2 linked regions of the Constrictibacter sp. MBR-5 genome follow. The protein of the gene in region 1 interacts with the protein of each later gene in a pairwise test. Links are inferred from orthologs where the notes say so. Each region holds a gene or a part of one and is shown on either strand. Other genes may lie near its edges.

Region 1 (9,126 bases):
CCGGAACGTGCGGGGCGCGGCATGTTCGTGCACATCGGCGCGGCACCGTGCAGCGCCGCGCCAACCTAGCCGAGGGCCGCCGCCTGTCAACGGCGACAGGGGGGCGACGGCGCGATTTGTCCGGATGAATTTCGGCGGGAGACGCTGGGCGTCAGGGGCGGCGGCGCCAGACGTGGAGGAGCTGTTCGAGGAACAGGCGCGGCACCCAGGCGATGTCGCGGCCGTAGCGTGGGCCGAGGCGGGCCGGCTCGCTGAGCAGGCGCCAGACCCATTCCAGGCCGGTACGCTGCAGGATGCGCGGCGCGCGCGACACCTTGCCGGCGATGTAGTCGAGGCCGGCACCGATGCAGAGCACGGCGTGCGTCTCGAGGCGGTCCATGTTGCGCGCCGCCCAGATCTCCTGCTTCGGCATGCCGAGGGCGAGGAACAGGATGTCGGGCTTCGCCGCGCGGATCAGCTCGACGATGCGGTCGTCCTCGGCAGCGTCGAAGTCGGCGCCGTGCGGCGGCTCGTACAGGCCGGCGACCTTCAGGCCGGGTGCCATGGCGGACAGGCGGCGGGCGGCCTCCTCCAGCACCGGCATGCGGCTGCCGAGGAAGAAGACCGACAGGCCCTCCTGCGCCGCGGCGCGGCACAAGGGCTGGATCAGGTCGGCGCCGGTGACGCGCTCGGGCAGCGGCGGTCCGCCCAGGCGGCTCGCCCAGACCAGCGGCATGCCGTCCGCGAGCACCAGCCCGGCGCGCTCGTAGGCGGCGGCGAGCTTCGGGTTGGAGCGCAGCGCCACGACGTGGTCGAGATTCGGCGTGACGACCAGCTGGCGCCAGCCGAGCCGGCACCAGGAGAGGATGCGCTCGACCGCGGAAGCGGAGGTGGTCACGTCGATGTCGACGCCGAAGACCGTCGTGCGCGGATAGTGCCTGTCCGGCGCGGGCGTCACCGATAGCATGGGATGGGCCGATACACGCTGCTGCGACACCTAGGCGCTCCGTCTTCCCGGTCGTTCCGCGACACGCAGCGCCCGGCACCCGGCCGGCCTCGGCCGGCGCGCCGGCACCCTAGCTGCGCCCTTCGCTCTACGCCACTGTGAAAGCACAACAGTTTCGAACTCGTGAACTGCGGATTAGCCGCTCCGGCGCGCGCCGGGGGACGGCCCGCTTACTACCGGCGACGCGGGCTGTCGGCAGTGTGTTCGCAGCGGTGTGACAGACGTTACGCAAACATCGGATAATTTTCGCGCGCATCGGCACGGACCGGCCGCGCGCGCCGCACGAACCGCGGGGGTGTAGCGCCCCGGCGACACTCGGGTGCCGCCCGGCCGGGACCTCTGGCGGCCGGCCCTCTGGCGATCGGCGCGATTCGCGCCGACACTGGTGCGCCACCAGCGCAGGAGCATCCGTCATGAAGCTCTCGGCCTTTTTTCCGACCCGCGACATCGGCAATGACCCGGCGAAGATCCGCGACTGGGCGCAGGCGGCCGAGGCGCTGGGCTACGTGCGAATCGAGGTGCCGGACCATGTGCTCGGCGCCGGCACCGCCTCGCGGCCCGACTGGAAGCCGACCTACGCCTATACCGACCCGTTCCACGAGACCTTCGTCACGTTGGGCTTCCTCGCCGCCTGCACCCGCTCGATCGGGCTGGCCAGCGGCGTGCTGATCGCGCCGCAGCGCCAGACGGCTCTGGTGGCGAAGCAGGCGGCGGAGGTCGACGTGCTGTCGGGCGGCCGGCTGCGCCTGTCGATCGGCGTCGGCTGGAACCCGGTCGAGTACGAGGCGCTCGGCACCGACTGGCACACGCGCGGGCGCCGCCAGGCCGAGCAGGTGGGCCTGCTGCGCCGGCTGTGGACCGAGGAACTGGTCACGTTCGAAGGCCGGTGGGACAGGATCGAGGAGGCCGGCCTGAACCCCCTGCCCGTCCAGCGGCCGATCCCGATCTGGTTCGGCGGGTCGTCGGACGCCGTGGTGAAGCGCGCCGCCCGCCTGGGCGACGGCTGGATCCCGATCATGCCGCCGGACGAAGCCGGTCCGAAGCTCGACGCGCTGCACGGCCACCTGCAGGAGGCCGGGCGCAACCCGGCCGACTTCGGCGTCGCCGCATGGCTGCGCATGCACGACTTCGACCCGCAGCGCTGGGCCGCGGCCGCCGACGGCTGGCGTGCGCACGGCGCCGAGACCGTGACGCTCTATCCGATGTGGCGGATACCGAAGTTCGACGACCAGATCGCGCTGCTGGAGCGGTTCAGGGAGGTGGCGGGGGGATAGGCGGCGCCGGCGGCCAATGACGGGGCAGAGAGTTTCGAGGCGGCCGGCTCAGGTGAGCGCTTCGCAGGCCTTCTTGATGCGGCGGCCGGCTTCCTGGAGGGTTTCGATGGCGACCGGGAAGGAGACGCGGATGTAGGGCGACATCCCATAGGCCGAGCCCTGGACGACCGCGACCTCGGCCTGCTCCAGCAGGTAGAGGGTGAAGTCCTGGTCGTTCTCGATGACCTTGCCCTGGGGCGTGCGCTTGCCGAGGGTGCCGGCGACCGAGCAGTAGACGTAGAGGCCGCCCTCGGGCTTCGACGGCATCAGGCCGGGGCACTGGGCGAGCAGGTCGCAGATGACGTCGCGGCGTTCCTGCATCTTCGCGCGGCGCTCGGCGATGAAATCCTGCGGGCCGCTGAGCGCTTCCAGCGCCGCGGCCTGGGAGATCGAGGACGGGCCGGAGGTCGACTGCGACTGCATCTTACCCATCTCGCGGATCAGCTCGCGCGGGCCGCCGGCGAAGCCCAGGCGGAAGCCGGTCATCGAATAGGCCTTGGACGAGCTGTTCACGGTGAGCGTGCGGTCGTAGAGGCGCGGCTCGACCTGGGCGAGCGTGGCGAACTCGCGGTCGTCGAACAGGATGTGCTCGTAGACGTCGTCGCTGATCACCCAGACGTGCGGGTGGCGCAGCAGCACCTCGGAGATCGCCTTCAGCTCCTCGCGGCTGTAGGTGGCGCCGGTCGGGTTGTTGGGCGACGAGAACATCACCCACTTGGTCTGCGGCGTGATCGCCGCCTCGAGCTCCTCCGGCCGCATCTTGAAGCCGGCGTTCTGCGAGCAGTGGATGAAGACCGGCGTGCCGCCGGCGAACTTCACCATGTCCGGATATGAGGCCCAGGAGGGCAGCGGCACGATCACCTCGTCGCCCGCCTCAACGGTCGCCATCAGCGCGTCGAACAGCACCTGCTTGGCGCCGGCGCCGCAGAGGATCTGGTCGGGGGCATAGTCCAGGCCGTTGTCGCGCTTGAACTTGGCGCTGACCGCCTCGCGCAGCGCCAGGGTGCCTTCGACCGCGGTATACTTCGTCTCGTTGCGCTCCAATGCCGCCATGACGGCGCGCTTGACGTGGTCCGGCGTCGGGAAGTCGGGCTCGCCCGCCGTCAGGGTGACGATGTCCCGCCCCTGCGCCCGCAGGTCGCGCGCCCGGGCGCTGGCGATCTGGCTGGGGCTGCGGTCGAAACGGCGGGTGCGGGCGGCGTAGCGCATCATCGGGCGGGCTCCGGGTGTGAGACCGCGCGATCCTACAGCGCCGCGGCGGGGGCACAAGGTGGGGATGCCGCCGGCTTTGCCCTCGGCGGCGCATGCCCGTATCCTGCGCGCTGACTTCGGAACAGGGAGCTGAGCCCATGGCCGGCAAGATCGACGCGCGCCTGAAGGAACTCGGACTGGAACTGCCGGCGCCGAATGCGCCGGTGGCGAACTACGTGCCCTATGTCGTCACGGGCAACCTCGTCTTCGTCTCGGGGCAGGTCTCGATGGCGGGCAGCGAGAAGGTGATGGGCACGGTCGGCAAGGACCTGACGGTCGAGCAGGGACAGGCGGCGGCGAAGCTGTGTGCGCTGACCATCCTGGCGCAGGCGAAGGCGGCGTGCGGCGGCGACCTGGATCGGGTGAAGCGCTGCGTGAAGCTGGGCGGTTTCGTCGCCAGCGGCCCGGACTTCAAGGATCATCCGAAGGTCATCAACGGCGCGTCGGACGTGATGGTCGACGTGCTGGGCCATGCCGGCCGGCATGCGCGCTTCGCCGTCGGCGTGCCCGCCCTGCCCCTGGGCTTCGCGGTCGAGATCGACGCGGTGTTCGAGATCGCCTGAACCGCGGCGGCACCTCGAACGTAGAGGGGCACGTAGAGGCGCGGCAGGCAGGGGCGGCGAGAGCGGGCGGCGCGGCCCTTGCAGGGCCGGATTTCCGGGCCAGATGGGCGTTCGTGATGCCGGACAGCGACGACCAGATCACGATCAGGACGATCCAGCGCATGGCGGACGTGTCCGCCGCGGACTGGGACGCGTGCGCCGGCGCCGACAATCCGTTCGTCGGCCACGCCTTCCTCTCGGCGCTGGAGGAGAGCGGGTCGGCCGATGCCGAGGCCGGCTGGCTGCCGCAGCACCTGATCGTGCACGACGCGGCCGGCGGCATCGTCGGCTGCGCGCCGCTCTACGTGAAGAGCCACTCCTACGGCGAATACGTGTTCGACCACGGCTGGGCCGACGCGTGGGAGCGGGCGGGCGGCGAATACTATCCGAAGCTGCTGTGCGGCGTGCCGTTCTCCCCGGTGCCGGGTCCGCGCCTGCTGGTGCGGCCGGGACCGGACGCGGCACGCATCGAGCAGGCGCTGGGTGCGGCCATGGTGGAGGTCGGGCGGCAGATCGGCGCCTCCTCCGTGCACATCAACTTCCTGCCGGAAGACCAGTGGCGGCGGCTGGGCGAGATGGGCCTGCTGCAGCGGACGGGGCAGCAGTTCCACTGGGAAAACCGCGGCTATGAGAGCTTCGACGGCTTCCTGGAGAGCCTGAATTCGCGCAAGCGCAAGGCGATCCGCAAGGAGCGCCGCGAAGTCGTCGATGCCGGCGTGACCCTGCGTGCGCTGAGCGGCGGCGAGATCGAGAAGCGGCACTGGGACGCCTTCTGGCGCTTCTACCGCAACACCAGCGACCGCAAGTGGGGGCAGGCCTACCTGACCCGCGACTTCTTCAGCCGCATCGCCGAGACGATGGCCGACAAGATCGTTCTGGTCGTGGCCGAGGCGGGCAACCAGATCGTCGCGGGTGCCCTGAACCTGCGCGGCACGGATACGCTCTACGGCCGGAACTGGGGGTGCAGCGCGCATTATCCGTTCCTGCATTTCGAGGCCTGCTACTACCAGGCGATCGACTATGCAATTCGGCACGGGCTGAAGCGGGTCGAGGCGGGGGCGCAGGGGCAGCACAAGATCCAGCGCGGCTATCTGCCCGTGCCGACCTACAGCGCGCACTGGATCGAGGATTCGCGGTTCCGCCGGGCGGTGGCGGACTTCCTGGAGCGCGAGCGGGCGGCCGTCGCCGCGGGGATCGAGGAACTGACGGAGTTCTCGCCCTTCCGCCGGGAAGACGGCTCAGCCGGCTGAGGCGGCGAAGCGCTCGGCCTCGGCGAGGCCGGCCGGGTCGTTCACGTTGAGGAACGGGTCGACGGGGTCGCAGGCGAAGTCGGCGACGGCGACGCGATGACGGGCGGCCCAGGCGCCGACCCGGCGGATCCCCTCTTCCCGGATCGCATGCTCCAGGGCGTCGGCTAGACCGACGGGCCAGAGGGCCGCGGTGTGGTGGGTGCGGCCGGCGCTGGCCGCCACGGCGATGTCGGCACCGGACGCCGCGCGGGCGGCGACGAGGCGCTCCACCAGGTCGGCGGGCAGGAAGGGCGTGTCGCCGGAGACGGTGACGATGTCGCGGGCATCCGGCAGGTTGGCCGCCACCCAGCGCATGCCGGCGAGTATGCCGGCGAGCGGCCCGGGCTGTTCCGCGATGCCGTCCGGTACCACCGGCAGGCCATAGGCGGCAAAGCGGCCGGGATCGCCGTTGGCGTTGAGCACGACCGGGCGGTGGGGCCTGGCGAGCCGGTCGAGGATGCGGCGAAGAATGGGGATGCCGCCGACGGCGAGCAGGCATTTGTCGCCGCCGCCCATGCGGGCGGCACGGCCGCCGGCGAGGATGACGAGGGGGGTGGTCATGGGGGCGAAGGTCGTGCGGCGCGGATTTTGGGCCCGCCCCTCGCCCTTCGAGACGCGCCCTGGGGGCGCTCCTCAGGGAGAGGGGCTACTGGAAGGGCGCCGCCGATCGGAACAGGTCCCTCGGCCTGAGGAGCCGGCGAAGCCGGCGTCTCGAAGGCCCGGCGCCGCTCCATCACCCCAACCCGCAGCAGTCGGCGACGAAGCCGGCGATGCCGGCCGCGTCGTCGAGGTCGAGTACCGGCAGGGTCACGTCCGGCAGGGGGGCGTCGCTGGCGACAGCGACGATGTGGCGGTCCTGCAGGCAGATCAGCGGCTTGCCGAGCGACGGGCGGTGGACCTCGAGCTTCGGGTGGGGGTCGAACTTGAAGCCTTCGACGATGACGAGGTCGACCGGCGCCATGCGGGCGAGCAGGTCCGGCAACGTCGGCTCCTCCGCGCCGCGATGCTCGCGCATCAGGGCCCAGCGATAGCCGGAGGCGACCATCACCTCGGTCGCACCGGCCTCGCGGTGGCGGAAGCTGTCCTTGCCGGGGCGGTCGATGTCGAAATCGTGGTGGGCGTGCTTCACCGTCGACACGGACAGGCCGCGGGCGGCGAGCGCCGGCAGCAGCCGGACCAGCAGGGTCGTCTTGCCGCTGCCGCTCCAGCCGGCGAGGCCGAAGATCTTCATGCCGGCTCGCCCGGTGCGTCGATCTCGGAGGGCTTGCGGATCTCGAAGGTGAGTTCGGCGCCGTCGCGGCGCTCGGAGACCAATTCCAGCCCGGCCTGATGGCAGAAGACCGGGAAGTCGATGACCGAGGCCGGGTCGTCGGCCAGGACCAGCACGACCTCCCCCGGCGGCACCTCGCGCATCGCCTTTCGCGTGCGCAGCACCGGCAGCGGGCATTTCAGGCCACGCATGTCGAGGACGCGAGGTCCCGAAACGCTCCCGCCCATCGCCTACTCCACCACGATGCGCGGGCGCCGCCGCGCCTGCTCGCCGAGCGACTGGGCGATCTTGGCGTCGACCTTGCGGGCGATCGCCATGTAGGCCTTGGCGTGCTCGCTGTCCGGCGCGCTGGCGACGATGGGCCGGCCACCGTCGGAGGTCTCGCGGATGGCGATGTGCAGCGGCACCTCGCCCAGGAAATCGCAGCCGAGCTTGGCCGCCTCGTCGCGGGCGCCGCCGTGGCCGAACACGTCCGAACGGCCGCCGCAGTGCGGGCAGAGGAAGTAGCTCATGTTCTCGACGATGCCGAGGACGGGCACCTCGACCTTGCGGAACATATTGAGACCCTTGCGCGCGTCGAGCAGCGCGATGTCCTGGGGCGTCGAGACGATGACGGCGCCGGCGAGCGGCACACGCTGCGCCATGGTGAGCTGGGCGTCGCCGGTGCCGGGCGGCATGTCGACGATCAGCACGTCGAGTTCGCCCCATTCGACGTCGCGCAGCATCTGCTCCAGCGCACCCATCACCATCGGGCCGCGCCAGATCATCGGCGTCTCCTCGGCGACAAGGAAGCCGATCGACATGGCGCTGATGCCCCAGGCCTGCATCGGCTTCAGCCGGTTGCCGTCCGCCGCCATGTCGGGACGGCCGGAGACGCCGAGCATGCGCGGCATCGACGGGCCGAACACGTCGGCGTCGAGGATGCCGACCTTGCGGCCGAGTGCGGCCAGACCGAGGGCGATGTTGACGGCGGTGGTCGACTTGCCGACGCCGCCCTTGCCCGAGGCGACGGCGACGATGGCGCGCACGCCGGGGAGGTCGAGGCGCTGCTGCTTGGGGGCCTGGGCGGGGGCGCCGTGCGCATGGCCGTGGGCGCCGTGCGCATGGTTATGCCCGCCGGTCCGCGGCGGCGCTGGCGGGGCAGCGGAGGCTGCCGAGCCGGCACGCTCCGCGGTCAGGACGGCGGTGACCGACAGGACGCCCGGAACCGCCTCGACCGCCTGCTCGCATGCCCGGCGCAGCGGCTCCTTGCGCGCACCCTCCTCCGGCGTGACCTCGATCACAAAGTGGACGTTGCCGTTCTTGACGACGATGCCGGAGATCATGCCCAGGTCGACGACGTCGCGGCCGGCATCGGGGTCGATCACCCGGCGCAGGGCGTCGAGGATCCGCTCGGACGTCGGCTGGTCCGCACCGGCGGTGCGCGCAGCCGGCTCCGCCGGAGCGGGGGCCACGGACGCGTCGGCGCCCCCCGCCGCCGGCCCATGGGGGGCGTTGTGCGTCCCGCCGAAACTGCGTTTGATGGCGGAAACCAAACTGCCCACGAGGGGCAAACCGCGCCGCATCGATACTTCCCCCGATCAGCCTTCCGAGGATCGAGCCCATGCCACGCATCCCGTACCCCGATCTGGACGCGCTTCCGCCGAAGCTCAAGGACTTCATGAGCCGGGTGGACAATAACGTGAACGTGTTCCGGATGCTGCCCTGGGCCGAGACGGCGACGGAACACTGGCACCGGCTGGGCAACGCGCTGCTGCAGAAGTCGGCGCTGGACCCGGTGCTGCGCGAGATGGCGATCGTGCGCGTCGGCCATCTCTGCCGCGCCGGCTACGAGGTCTACCAGCACGAGCGGATCAGCGCGCGCGTCGGCATGCCGGCGGAGAAGATCGAAGCACTGAAGGACGGCGCCGAGTCGCCGGTCTTCGACGACCTGGAGAAGCTGGTGCTGCGCTTCACCGACGAGGTGGTGCGCAACGTGAAGGCCAGCGACGAGACTTTTCGCGCGCTCAACGAGCATCTGTCGAACCGCGAGATGGCCGAACTGGTGCTGACCATCGGCTACTACCAGATGACCTGCGCCTTCCTGGAGAATTTCGAGATCCCGATCGAGGAGCCGGGCCTGCTCGAAGACCCGTTCCGCAAGGTGGAGCGGTGAACCGGCTCGCATACATCGCGGCGGTGGTGGCGGACCCGGACGCCGTTGCGGCGGTGCTGGAGCGACATTTCGGGCTGCGGCGGACGGAAGTGGCATCCCTGCCCGGCCGACCGGCCTTCGCGGTCGGCGCGACCGGACTGGCGCTGCTGGCGGCCGACGACCCGCTCGCGGCGGAAGGGCGCGCCGGGGTGGATCATCTGGGTTTCGTGGAGACGGCCGGGATGACCGCGGCGGCGGCGGCGATGCTGCACGAGAGCACGG
Region 2 (9,354 bases), on another replicon or contig:
ACCAACGCGGTGAAGCACTTCAAATTCAGGCTGCGCGGCAAGCGCCGCATCCACGAGCGGCCGGGGCGCGGCGAGGTGCAGGCCTGTGGGCAGTGGCTCGCCCGCGAGATCGCCCAGGTCCGGCCGCGCCTGATCGTCGGCCTGGGGTCGACGGCGCTCTTCGCCCTGCTGGGCCGCGACCTGCCGGTGACGCGGGTGCGCGGCCGCGTCCTGCAGCGCGCCGACGGCATCCCGGTCCTCGCGACCGTCCACCCTTCCTACATCCTGCGCCTGCCGGAGGAGGCGGCCCGGACGGCCGCGTATGCGCGCTTCGTCGAGGACCTCAGGCCGATCGCGGCCGGCCCCGTCGGCCGCGAGGCGGCGTCGGCCTCCGCCTGACCGGGCTCAGGCGAGGCCGTACAGCAGCCCGGAGGCGATGGCACCGGCGACGGCGAAGCCGATATAGGCGGCGAAGACCGGCGGCCGGGCGACCGCCCAGACGGCGATCGCGGCGGGAATGCTGGTGACGCCGCCGGCGATGAGGAAGGTCATCGCGACGCCGCCGCCCATGCCCTGGGTCATCAGGCCGGACACCAGCGGCAGCGCGGCATAGCCGTTGAGGTAGGCCGGGATGCCGACGAAAGCCGCACCGACCACCTGGAGCAGGCCGTCGCCGCCGGCGAAGCGGGCCACGGTCTCGGCGGGGATGTAGGCCAGCATCAGGCTCTCCAGCAGGAAGGCCAGGATCAGCCACTTGCCGAGGAACAGCAGCGTGTCGACGGCGCCGGTACCGAACGCCGTGCGTCGCGCCGGCTCGTCCCAGAAGCGCCAGACCACCGCCTTCGGGTTGCGGATCTTGGCGCCGCCGCAGCCGCCGTTGCCGACGCCCTCGCGCAGGCCTTCTGTCAGCAGGCCGCGGCGCTGCAGCAGGTGGATGCCGAACCCGCCGAGTAGCCCGACGCCCAGGGCCGCGGCGGTCTTGGCGAGAGCGAAGCCGAGCCCGAGCGTGCCCGTCGTCATCAGGAACATCGAGGGATCCATCAGCGGCGAGGCGAGCCAGAAGGCCATGACCGGCGCCAGCGGCACGCCCACGGCGAGGAGGGCGGCGATGATCGGAATGACGCCGCACGAGCAGAAGGGCGACAGCGCCCCGACGGCCGCCGCGACCGGCACCATCATCAGGACATGGCCCTGGAAGGCGCGGGCGATCAGGTGCTCGGCGCCGGTCGCCTTGGCGTAGGCGGCGATCCCGGCCGACAGCACGAGGAAGGGGGCCACCCCGAGCAGGGCGCGGGCCGTGAAGATCAGCGAGGCCTCGGCCTGGGTCGGGGACAGGGCGAGCAGAAGCACGAGGATGCAGGCGATCGCGAGCCAGGCGCGATCGAGGCGGGAGACCCTGCCCGGCAGGGAGGCTGCGACCGAAGCGAGCTGCATGCTACGATACCCCTAGAAAAGTCGTTCTATCGGCCAAAAAAACGGGGCCAAAAAATCAGGCGACCATGCCGCTCCGGCACGCGACGCCCGCACAGCATTCCTGCGTCAGCCAGCCGAGAAGGTGCTGCATCGCCGCATAGTCGGCGGTGCAGACGACCTCGCGGCCGTTCCGCGCCTGGACGACGAGACCGGCCCGGGTGAGGGCGGCGAGGTGGTGGGCGAGCGTCGAAGCGGGCATGTCCATATGCCGCTGCACCTCGCCCACGATCAGGCCGTCCGTCCCCGCCCGCACCAGCAGCTTGAAGAGCCGCAGCCGCGTCCGGTTGCCCAGGGCGGCGAGCGCATCGGCTGCCGCCTGTTCGGAAAGCACGTCTTCCATGGACCGGACGATAGAACTAGAAATGTCGTGGAGTCAATCCGCCTTGTCGGCGCCCCGGCTGATGAGGTCGTGCACGAAGCGCAGCTTCTCGATCACGTCCGGAGGCAGGACGAAGGGATAGAGGTCCGGCTGCCCCATGCTGCGGTTCAGGCTGTTGACCGCATAGGTGAGCGGCAGCCACCCGGCGATCAGGTCGTCGAACGGTCGCCCGTCATAGGGGTCGAAGTCGAGGCGGGCGGACAGGTCCTTGTCGGTGCCGGCGTCGGGGCGGACGCGCAGGTTGAAGGCGCCGGCCATCTCCAGCGTGTCCATGATGTGCAGATAGTGCGCCCAGGTCTCGGCCCAGTCCTCCCACGGATGGGCGGTGGCGTAGGAACTGACGAAATGGTCGGGCCAGTTCGCCGGCGGGCCGTTCTGATAGTGGTTCTGCAGCGCCTCGCCATAGTCCGCGCGCTCGTCGCCGAACAGGGCACGATAGGCATCCAGATGATTGCGGTCGCGAACCAGGACGTCCCAGTAATAGTGGCCGACCTCGTGGCGGAAATGGCCCAGCAGCGTGCGATAGGGCTCGCCCATCTCCAGCCGGTGCTTCTCGCGATGGGCGTCGTCCGCCTCCGCGACGTTCAGCGTGATCAGGCCGTCGGCATGGCCGGTGGTCACCTTCGTCCCGTCCGGCGTGCCGTCGTCGGCGAGGAAATCGAACGCCAGGCCCTGCGGCTTGTCGTCGACCTTGGCCACGATCGGCAGGCCGCACCGCAGGAGCGAGAAGACCAGCCGCCGCTTGGCGATCTCGATCTTCTGCCACAGGGCGAGGTTCTCGGGATTGTCGAGGTCCGGGATCGTGCGGTTGAGGCGGCAGGCGATGCAGAGCGTCTCCGGCTCCTCCGTCGGCACCAGCCAGTTGCAGGCGTCGTGCGCCGCGTTGGCGCAAAACCGATAGGAACGGTCGGGGTCCGCAACGGGGTGCCACGTGCCATCGTCGTCGGGCGTCAGCGCGTGAAGTTCCATGTCCTCGACGCGGAAGCCCAGCGTATGGCCGCAACGGAGACAGTGGCTGTTCTCGAAATAGACGAGCTGCCCGCAGTTCTGGCACTCGAACAGGCGCATTGGTTTCAATCCCGATGGAATGGTGCGCGCTGGAACGGCGCCTTACGGGATTGGTTCCCGCGCCCGCTCCCTTGCGGGAGGGGCAACCCCGCCGGGAACTACGGCCTCAAGCGACCGCCGCTTCCTGTCCGAGCGCATGCTCCAGATAGGTCTCGACGTGCTCGACCAGCTCCGGGATGCGATCCTGGAAGACGTGGTTGGCGCCGCCGATGCTGCGGAAGTCGATCGTGATGCCGCGCTGGTTCGAGAGGCGGTCGACGAGCTTCTTCACGTCGGCGCGCGGCACGATTTCGTCCGCGTCGCCGTGGACGATCAGGCCGGAGGAGGGGCAGGGCGCCAGGAAGGTGAAGTCGTAGGTGTTCGCCGGGGGCGCCACGGAGATGAAGCCGTTGATCTCCGGCCGGCGCATCAGCAGCTGCATGCCGATCCAGGCGCCGAAGGAGAAGCCGCCGACCCAGGCGACCGGCGCGCTGGGATTGACCGCCTGCAGCCAGTCGAGCGCCGCCGCCGCATCCGCCAGTTCGCCCTCGCCGCGGGCGAAGCGCCCCTGCGACCGGCCGACACCGCGGAAGTTGAAGCGGAGGACGGAGAAACCGCGCCGGGTGAAGGCGTGGAACATGTTGAGGACGACGCGATTGTTCATCGTCCCGCCATGCAGCGGGTGCGGATGCAGGAGCACCGCGATGGGCGCTCCGGCGACGGGACTGTGGTGGTAGCGGCCTTCAATGCGGCCTTCGGGGCCGTTGATGATCACTTCCGGCATATGCCTGGGCACCTGCTGCGTGTTGCGCTATCCGACGGCTGGCGAATCGCGGCCAGCCGGAGCCGGTGCGCACGAAATTGCGGTGCGGTACACGAGCTTGATCGGCACGGCGCGACAGCCATATGGCGTCCGGCGCGGCTGTCGAGGCATCGATGCCGGCCACGCAGCGTGCGCCACTCGCTAAATGGGCCGAACCGGAAGAGCTTTCAAGCATTTCGGCGGTTCCGACGGAGCCAAGCCGAACATATGGGCGCCCCGATCTATCTCGATTACAACGCCAGCGCGCCGCTGCGGCCGGAAGCACGCGCTGCGATGGTCGGCGCGCTCGGCACGATCGGGAACCCCTCTTCGGTGCATGCGCAGGGCCGTCAGGCGCGCCGTCTGGTGGAGGAGGCACGCGCATCGGTCGCTTCGCTTCTCCGCGCCGCGCCCGCGGCGGTCGTCTTCACCAGCGGCGGAACGGAGGCGAGCGCCCTGGCCCTGCGTCGCAGCGGCCGGCGCCGGGTGCTCGTCTCTGCCGTGGAGCACGACTCCGTCCTCTCCGCCGTGCCCGACGCGGCGGTCGTGCCCGTCGACGCGCACGGGCTCGTCCGGCTCGACGTCCTGGCCGAGATGCTGGCTGCCTCGGACGAGCCGGCGCTGGTCGCGCTGATGCTGGTCAACAACGAGACGGGTGTGGTCCAGCCGGTCGCCGCCGCTGCCGAGATCGCAAAGACACACGGCGCGCTGCTGCACTGCGACGCGGTCCAGGCAGCGGGCCGACTCGACGTGGCGGCAGAGGCGGCAGGCGCGGATTTCATCGTGGTCTCGGCGCACAAGCTCGGCGGGCCGGCCGGCGTCGGCGCGCTCGTCCTCGGCCCCGGCGTTTCGCTCGAGCCGCAGCGCGGCGGCGGTCAGGAGCGCGGGCGCCGCGCCGGGACGGAAAATCTCGTCGGCATAGCCGGTTTCGGGGCTGCGGCGGCGCTGGCCGTCGCGGATCCTGTGGAGATGCAGCGCCTCGACGCGCTGCGCCGGCAGCTGGAGGAGGGGGTGCAGTCGGTATGTCCGGAGGCGGTCGTGCATGGCGTGCAGGCGCGCCGCGCGGCGGGGACGAGCTGTATCGGGATGCCGGGCGTGTCCGCGGAGACGCAGCTGATGGCGTTCGACCTCGCCGGGATCGCCGTCAGTGCCGGTGCGGCCTGTTCCTCGGGTAAGGTGTCGGCGTCCCACGTGCTCCGGGCGATGGGCGTGACGGAGGCAGAGGCGCGCTGCGCGATCCGCGTGAGCTTCGGCTGGGGCACGGCGCCCGCGGACATCGACCGGCTGATCGGCGCCTGGGCCGATCTCCATCGCCGGACACGGGCACGACGGGCGGGCGGTGGGGCGTAGGCGATCGCGCATTGACGGACTGGCAACAACCGGCCGCTAGCATGCGGCCGCATCGAACCGAGGGCGAGGGCCGCGAGACATGAGACTGTTGATGATCGCTGCCGCGGCGGCCCTGATGGCCGGCTGTTCCGTCGTCGGAGCGACGGTGGGCGTCGCCGGTGCGGTGGTGGAGACGGGCGTGGACGTCACCACGACGGCGGTCGGAACGACCGTCGACGTGGTGACCTATCCGGTCCGCTGATCGCTGCGCCGGTCAGCCCGGCTTGCCGGTGAAGACGGGCTTGCGCTTCTCGCGGAACGCCCGGCCGCCTTCGGCCTGATCCTCGCTGCGGGCGAGGGAGAGCAGCTGGCGGCGGGCGAGCGCCGCCTTCTCCGAGGGGCCGCGCGCCATGACGTCGTCGCGCACGAAGCGCTTCAGCATGCCCATGACCATCGGCGAGCTGTCGGCCAGGATCTTCGCATACTCCATCGCGCCCTCGACCTGCTGGCCGGTCGGCACGACCTTGTTGACCATCCCGACCTCGTAGGCGCGCTGCGCGTCGAAGCGCTTGCCGGTCAGCATGAACTCCATGGCGATCTTGTGCGGGATGCGCGCTGCGACGCTCGCCACCAGGCCGCCGCAAAAGCCCAGCTGCGCCTCCGGGTAGAAGAAGTTCGCGTTCTCGGCCGCCACGGCGATGTCGCAGAACTGGACGAGGCAGAAGGCGCCACCGACGCAGTGGCCGGCGACCGCGGCGATCAGCGGCTTGTCGACGTCGACGCCGACGCCCGGCATGCACTCCCAAAGGTCCGGGTCGCGCGGCGGGTCGGTCAGGTCGGCGCCGACCGAGAAGGCGCGGTCGCCGGAGCCGGTAACGATCGCCACGCGGTCGTCGGAGGCCTGCAGCCGCTTCATCGCCTCGCGCAGCTCGATGACGAGGCCGTTCGACAGCGCGTTGAGCTTGTCCGGACGGTTGAGGGTGATCACCGCGATGCGGTTCTCGGAGGTATAGGTGACCAGTTCGCCGCTCACGCGCGTATCTCCTAGAGGTTCTGCTTGTCGGAATGTCCGGATCTTATCGCGCGGCCGGGCCGGGCGAAAGCCGGGCGGAGAGACCGGAGCGAGGGTCAGTCGTCGCCGAGATGTTCCGACCGCCGCAGGGCGAAGAAGGGCAGCATCAGGCCGTAGTGGAACTGCCGGCCCTCGGGTCTCAGCCCGATTTTCGTCAGGACGTTCTGCGAGGCCAAGTTCTCGGGGGCCGTCACGCCGACGATCGGGTCGAAGCCCATGACTCGAAACCCGTGGTCCAGGACTGCCCGGCCCGCCTCGGTCGCGACGCCGCGGCCCCAGACGGCGGGAACGTAGCGGTAGCCGATCTCGATCAGGCCCGACTCCTGCAGCGGGAAGAGGGCGCACCATCCGAGAAAGCCTGCAGGGCCGCCCGCCGCCTGCGGGTCGCGCCATTCCACGACCCAAAGCGCGCCGGTCCGTGGCCAGCCGTCGAGGATCCGGTCGGTCAGTTCCTTGCGGTGCGCGTCGGGCGAACGGTCGTGCAGGTTGGGCAGATGGCGCTGCACCTCCGGATCCATGTCCATGGCCAGGTTCGCCTCGACATCGTCGAGGGTGCGCGCCCTGAGGCGCAGTCGGGGGGTCGATAGGGCCGGTACGATCATGGCGCCGAGGATAGCCGGGCGCCGTGGCGGAGGGCAGCCGGTTTCCCTCCGTCGCCAATGGCGTCACAATCGTGACATGGACCGCCAGCGCGCCCCCTCGCCTTGACCAACGAATCCATCGAAGTCCTGTTCGAGCGTTACGGCCAGTCCTACCGGTGGCTCGTGACCATCGGCGGCCTGCTCGGGGCGTTCGCGATGGTGCTGTCGGCGACGATCGTCAACGTCGCCGTGCCGCACGTCATGGGTGCATTCGGCGTCGGCCAGGACGAGGCGCAGTGGATGGCCACCGCCTTCATCGCGACGATGACGGCGAGCCAGCTGCTCAACGCCTGGGTCGTCGCGGCGCTGGGGCAGCGGGTCGCCTTCCTCTGCACCCTGGGCGTATTCATCGTCGGCACCCTGGTCAGTGCCACGTCGCAGTCGATCGACATGCTGATCGTGGGGCGCGTGCTGCAGGGCTCGGCGGCCGGCGTCGTCCAGCCGCTGGTCATGGTGACGATCTTCCAGGTGTTCCCGGCGAACCGGCGCGGCCTCGCCATGGGCATCTACGGAACGGGCGTCGTCATGGCGCCGGCCATCGGCCCCGCCCTCGGCGGCATCATGATCGACACCTTCTCCTGGCGGCACATGTTCCTCATGCCGCTGCCGTTCGTCGCGGTCGCGTTCCTGATGGGAACGATCTTCATGCCGACGCGCGCCCACCGCGGGCCGACGCCGAAATTCGACTGGACCGGCTACATCCTTCTGTGCGCGGCGATCTTCCTGCTGCTGACCGCCGCCGCGAAGGGGCCGCGCGAAGGCTGGCTGTCCGACACGATCCTCCTGGAGTTCATCCTGGGCAGTGCCGCGGCCGTCGGCTTCGTCTTCTCGCAGATCCGCGGGCGCGCGCCGATCCTCGACTGCACCCTCTTCCAGAATCTCAAGTTCGCCTCGGCGGCGTCCGTCGCCTTCGTCTTCGGCGCCGGCAACTTCGCATCGACCTATGTCATCCCGGTGTTCGTGCAGACGATCCAGGGCTACACGGCGACGCGTGCCGGCATGGTGATCCTGCCGGCCGGCCTGCTCCTGGTCGCCTGCCTGCCGCTGACGGGTCGGGCGGCGGACAGGCTGCCCGACCATGTGCCGGTGATGGCCGGGCTCGCCTTCTTCGCGCTCGGCATGGCGCTGATGGTCACGTCCGACGTCAACACGCCGTTCTGGACGTTTGCCGCCTTCGCCATGGTCGGCCGCTTCGGCCTCGCTTTCATCCTCCCCTCGCTCAGCGCCGCAGCGCTGCGGGCGCTGCCGCCGGAGCAGCTGAACAAGGGGTCGGGGTCGCTGAACTTCTTCCGGCAACTCGGCGGCGCGGCGGGCACGAACCTGATCGTCGTCTGGCTGCAGCTCCGCACGATGTTCCATGCCGAGGCGCTGACGGCGACCCAGACGGCCGACAACAACACGGTGCGCCAGTTCCTCGACACGGTGGGAACCAGCCTCGAATCGGCCGGCCTGTCGAGCGCGCTCAGCGACCCGATGGCGCTCGACTATCTCGGCAAGGTGGTCTACGCGCAGGCCCTGACCATGGCCTACCAGGACAGCTTCATGATCCTGGCGATCGTCTTCGTGCTGGCCCTGCCGCTCGCCTGGGTGCTCGGCCGCGTCAAGCGGCAGGCGCCGGTGGCGGCACCCGCCGAGTAGGGGGGTCAGGCCGGGCGGTCGCCCGGCCGGCCGCGATCGAGGGCCAGGGTGAAGCTCGCATCGCCGTCGGTAAGGTCGGTGCGGTTCGTCGCGCTGGGTTCGGGGGCGTCGGGCGTCCCGCCGAGCCAGCCGCGGATGCGTGCGGCGACCGCCTTCAGGCCGCGCCAGATCTTCGGCAGCAGCCAGATCATCGCGACCAGTGCCGCGGCCAGCAGGACCAGGAAGAGCCCCGGGTTCGCCAGGGCCAGCCACAGGCCCCCCACCACCGCGACGTCCTCGGCCACCGACGCCGTCCAGTTGCTGAAGGGCTCGGGCGAGGTGTTGATGAGCATGCGCGTCCCGGCCTTGGTCGCATGGGCGGTCGCCGCCATGCCGCCGCCGACGATCAGCGCCACCGTCTCCGCCACCGGCGACACGTCGCCCACGGCCATCGCCGCCAGCACGGCGCCGGCCGGGATGCGGATGAAGGTGTGGACGGTGTCCCAGGCGGTATCGACGCCGGGCGTCTTGTCGGCGAAGAACTCAATGAAATACATGAAGCCGGCGGCCGCGATCACCGCCGGATGCTGCAGGATCGTCAGCCCCTCCGGCAGGACCATGGAGTCGGTGGCGCCGAGCAGTCCGAGCGTCAGCATGGCGGCGTAGAGGTTGAAGCCGCTCGCCCAGCCTAGGCCCATGGTGATGGCGATGGTCTCGACGATGCCCATGCCGGTTTGCCTTCCTAGCGTCGTGGACGATCACAGTCGAAGGTGCTGTGGCGAGATTCAGATCGGTGCGCCGCCGGGGTTGAACAAGAGATTTGCCCGAGCCGATGCGTTGGGCGACCTGCTAATCTCGGTCTCTGTTGCGACTGGAGGATAAGATGCAGAGCGATCTTGCAACGCTGAGGCAGCGAGCTTTTGCAGCGATCGAGGCCTCTTCCCTGGCTGTCCCGATCCAGGATATCGCACTGGAATCCGACCGTGACGATGAGGGCGGCGAATTTCTGCGGGTC

What was found.
Region 2: the proteins of ABIE65_RS04390 (region 1) and ABIE65_RS01590 interact in binary tests that used the Escherichia coli proteins (3 or more experiments, as listed by UniProt). The link is inferred for Constrictibacter sp. MBR-5 from one-to-one orthologs.

What each region holds. Positions count from the first base shown.
Region 1 is NZ_JBEPTK010000002.1:75,219-84,344, reverse strand. The notes cover bases 5,303-8,024. They hold ABIE65_RS04390 (sulfurtransferase TusA family protein), read right to left. Parts: upstream 6,938-8,024; coding sequence 6,668-6,937; downstream 5,303-6,667. Other genes in these bases: apbC (iron-sulfur cluster carrier protein ApbC), read right to left, coding at 6,941-8,024; mobB (molybdopterin-guanine dinucleotide biosynthesis protein B), read right to left, coding at 6,174-6,671; mobA (molybdenum cofactor guanylyltransferase MobA), read right to left, coding at 5,390-6,001; ABIE65_RS04405 (GNAT family N-acetyltransferase), read left to right, coding at 5,303-5,401. Also shown: ABIE65_RS04425 (WecB/TagA/CpsF family glycosyltransferase), read right to left, coding at 152-976; ABIE65_RS04420 (LLM class F420-dependent oxidoreductase), read left to right, coding at 1,399-2,259; ABIE65_RS04415 (aminotransferase class I/II-fold pyridoxal phosphate-dependent enzyme), read right to left, coding at 2,308-3,510; ABIE65_RS04410 (RidA family protein), read left to right, coding at 3,648-4,112; more of ABIE65_RS04405, read left to right, coding at 4,229-5,302; more of apbC, read right to left, coding at 8,025-8,164; ABIE65_RS04380 (carboxymuconolactone decarboxylase family protein), read left to right, coding at 8,314-8,865; ABIE65_RS04375 (VOC family protein), read left to right, coding at 8,862-9,126. UniProt on the Escherichia coli protein: Sulfur carrier protein involved in sulfur trafficking in the cell. Part of a sulfur-relay system required for 2-thiolation during synthesis of 2-thiouridine of the modified wobble base 5-methylaminomethyl-2-thiouridine (mnm(5)s(2)U) in tRNA.
Region 2 is NZ_JBEPTK010000001.1:333,862-343,215, reverse strand. What follows is about bases 3,020-5,969. They hold ABIE65_RS01590 (cysteine desulfurase family protein), read left to right. Parts: upstream 3,020-3,908; coding sequence 3,909-5,030; downstream 5,031-5,969. Other genes in these bases: ABIE65_RS01580 (enoyl-CoA hydratase/isomerase family protein), read right to left, coding at 5,284-5,969; ABIE65_RS01585 (hypothetical protein), read left to right, coding at 5,110-5,271; ABIE65_RS01595 (alpha/beta hydrolase), read right to left, coding at 3,020-3,662. In the rest of the region: ABIE65_RS01615 (UdgX family uracil-DNA binding protein), read left to right, coding at 1-378; ABIE65_RS01610 (permease), read right to left, coding at 385-1,413; ABIE65_RS01605 (ArsR/SmtB family transcription factor), read right to left, coding at 1,469-1,792; ABIE65_RS01600 (zinc-binding metallopeptidase family protein), read right to left, coding at 1,826-2,899; more of ABIE65_RS01595, read right to left, coding at 3,006-3,019; more of ABIE65_RS01580, read right to left, coding at 5,970-6,042; ABIE65_RS01575 (GNAT family N-acetyltransferase), read right to left, coding at 6,138-6,683; ABIE65_RS01570 (DHA2 family efflux MFS transporter permease subunit), read left to right, coding at 6,786-8,360; ABIE65_RS01565 (DUF4126 domain-containing protein), read right to left, coding at 8,366-9,067; ABIE65_RS01560 (hypothetical protein), read left to right, coding at 9,223-9,354. UniProt on the Escherichia coli protein: Master enzyme that delivers sulfur to a number of partners involved in Fe-S cluster assembly, tRNA modification or cofactor biosynthesis. Catalyzes the removal of elemental sulfur from cysteine to produce alanine.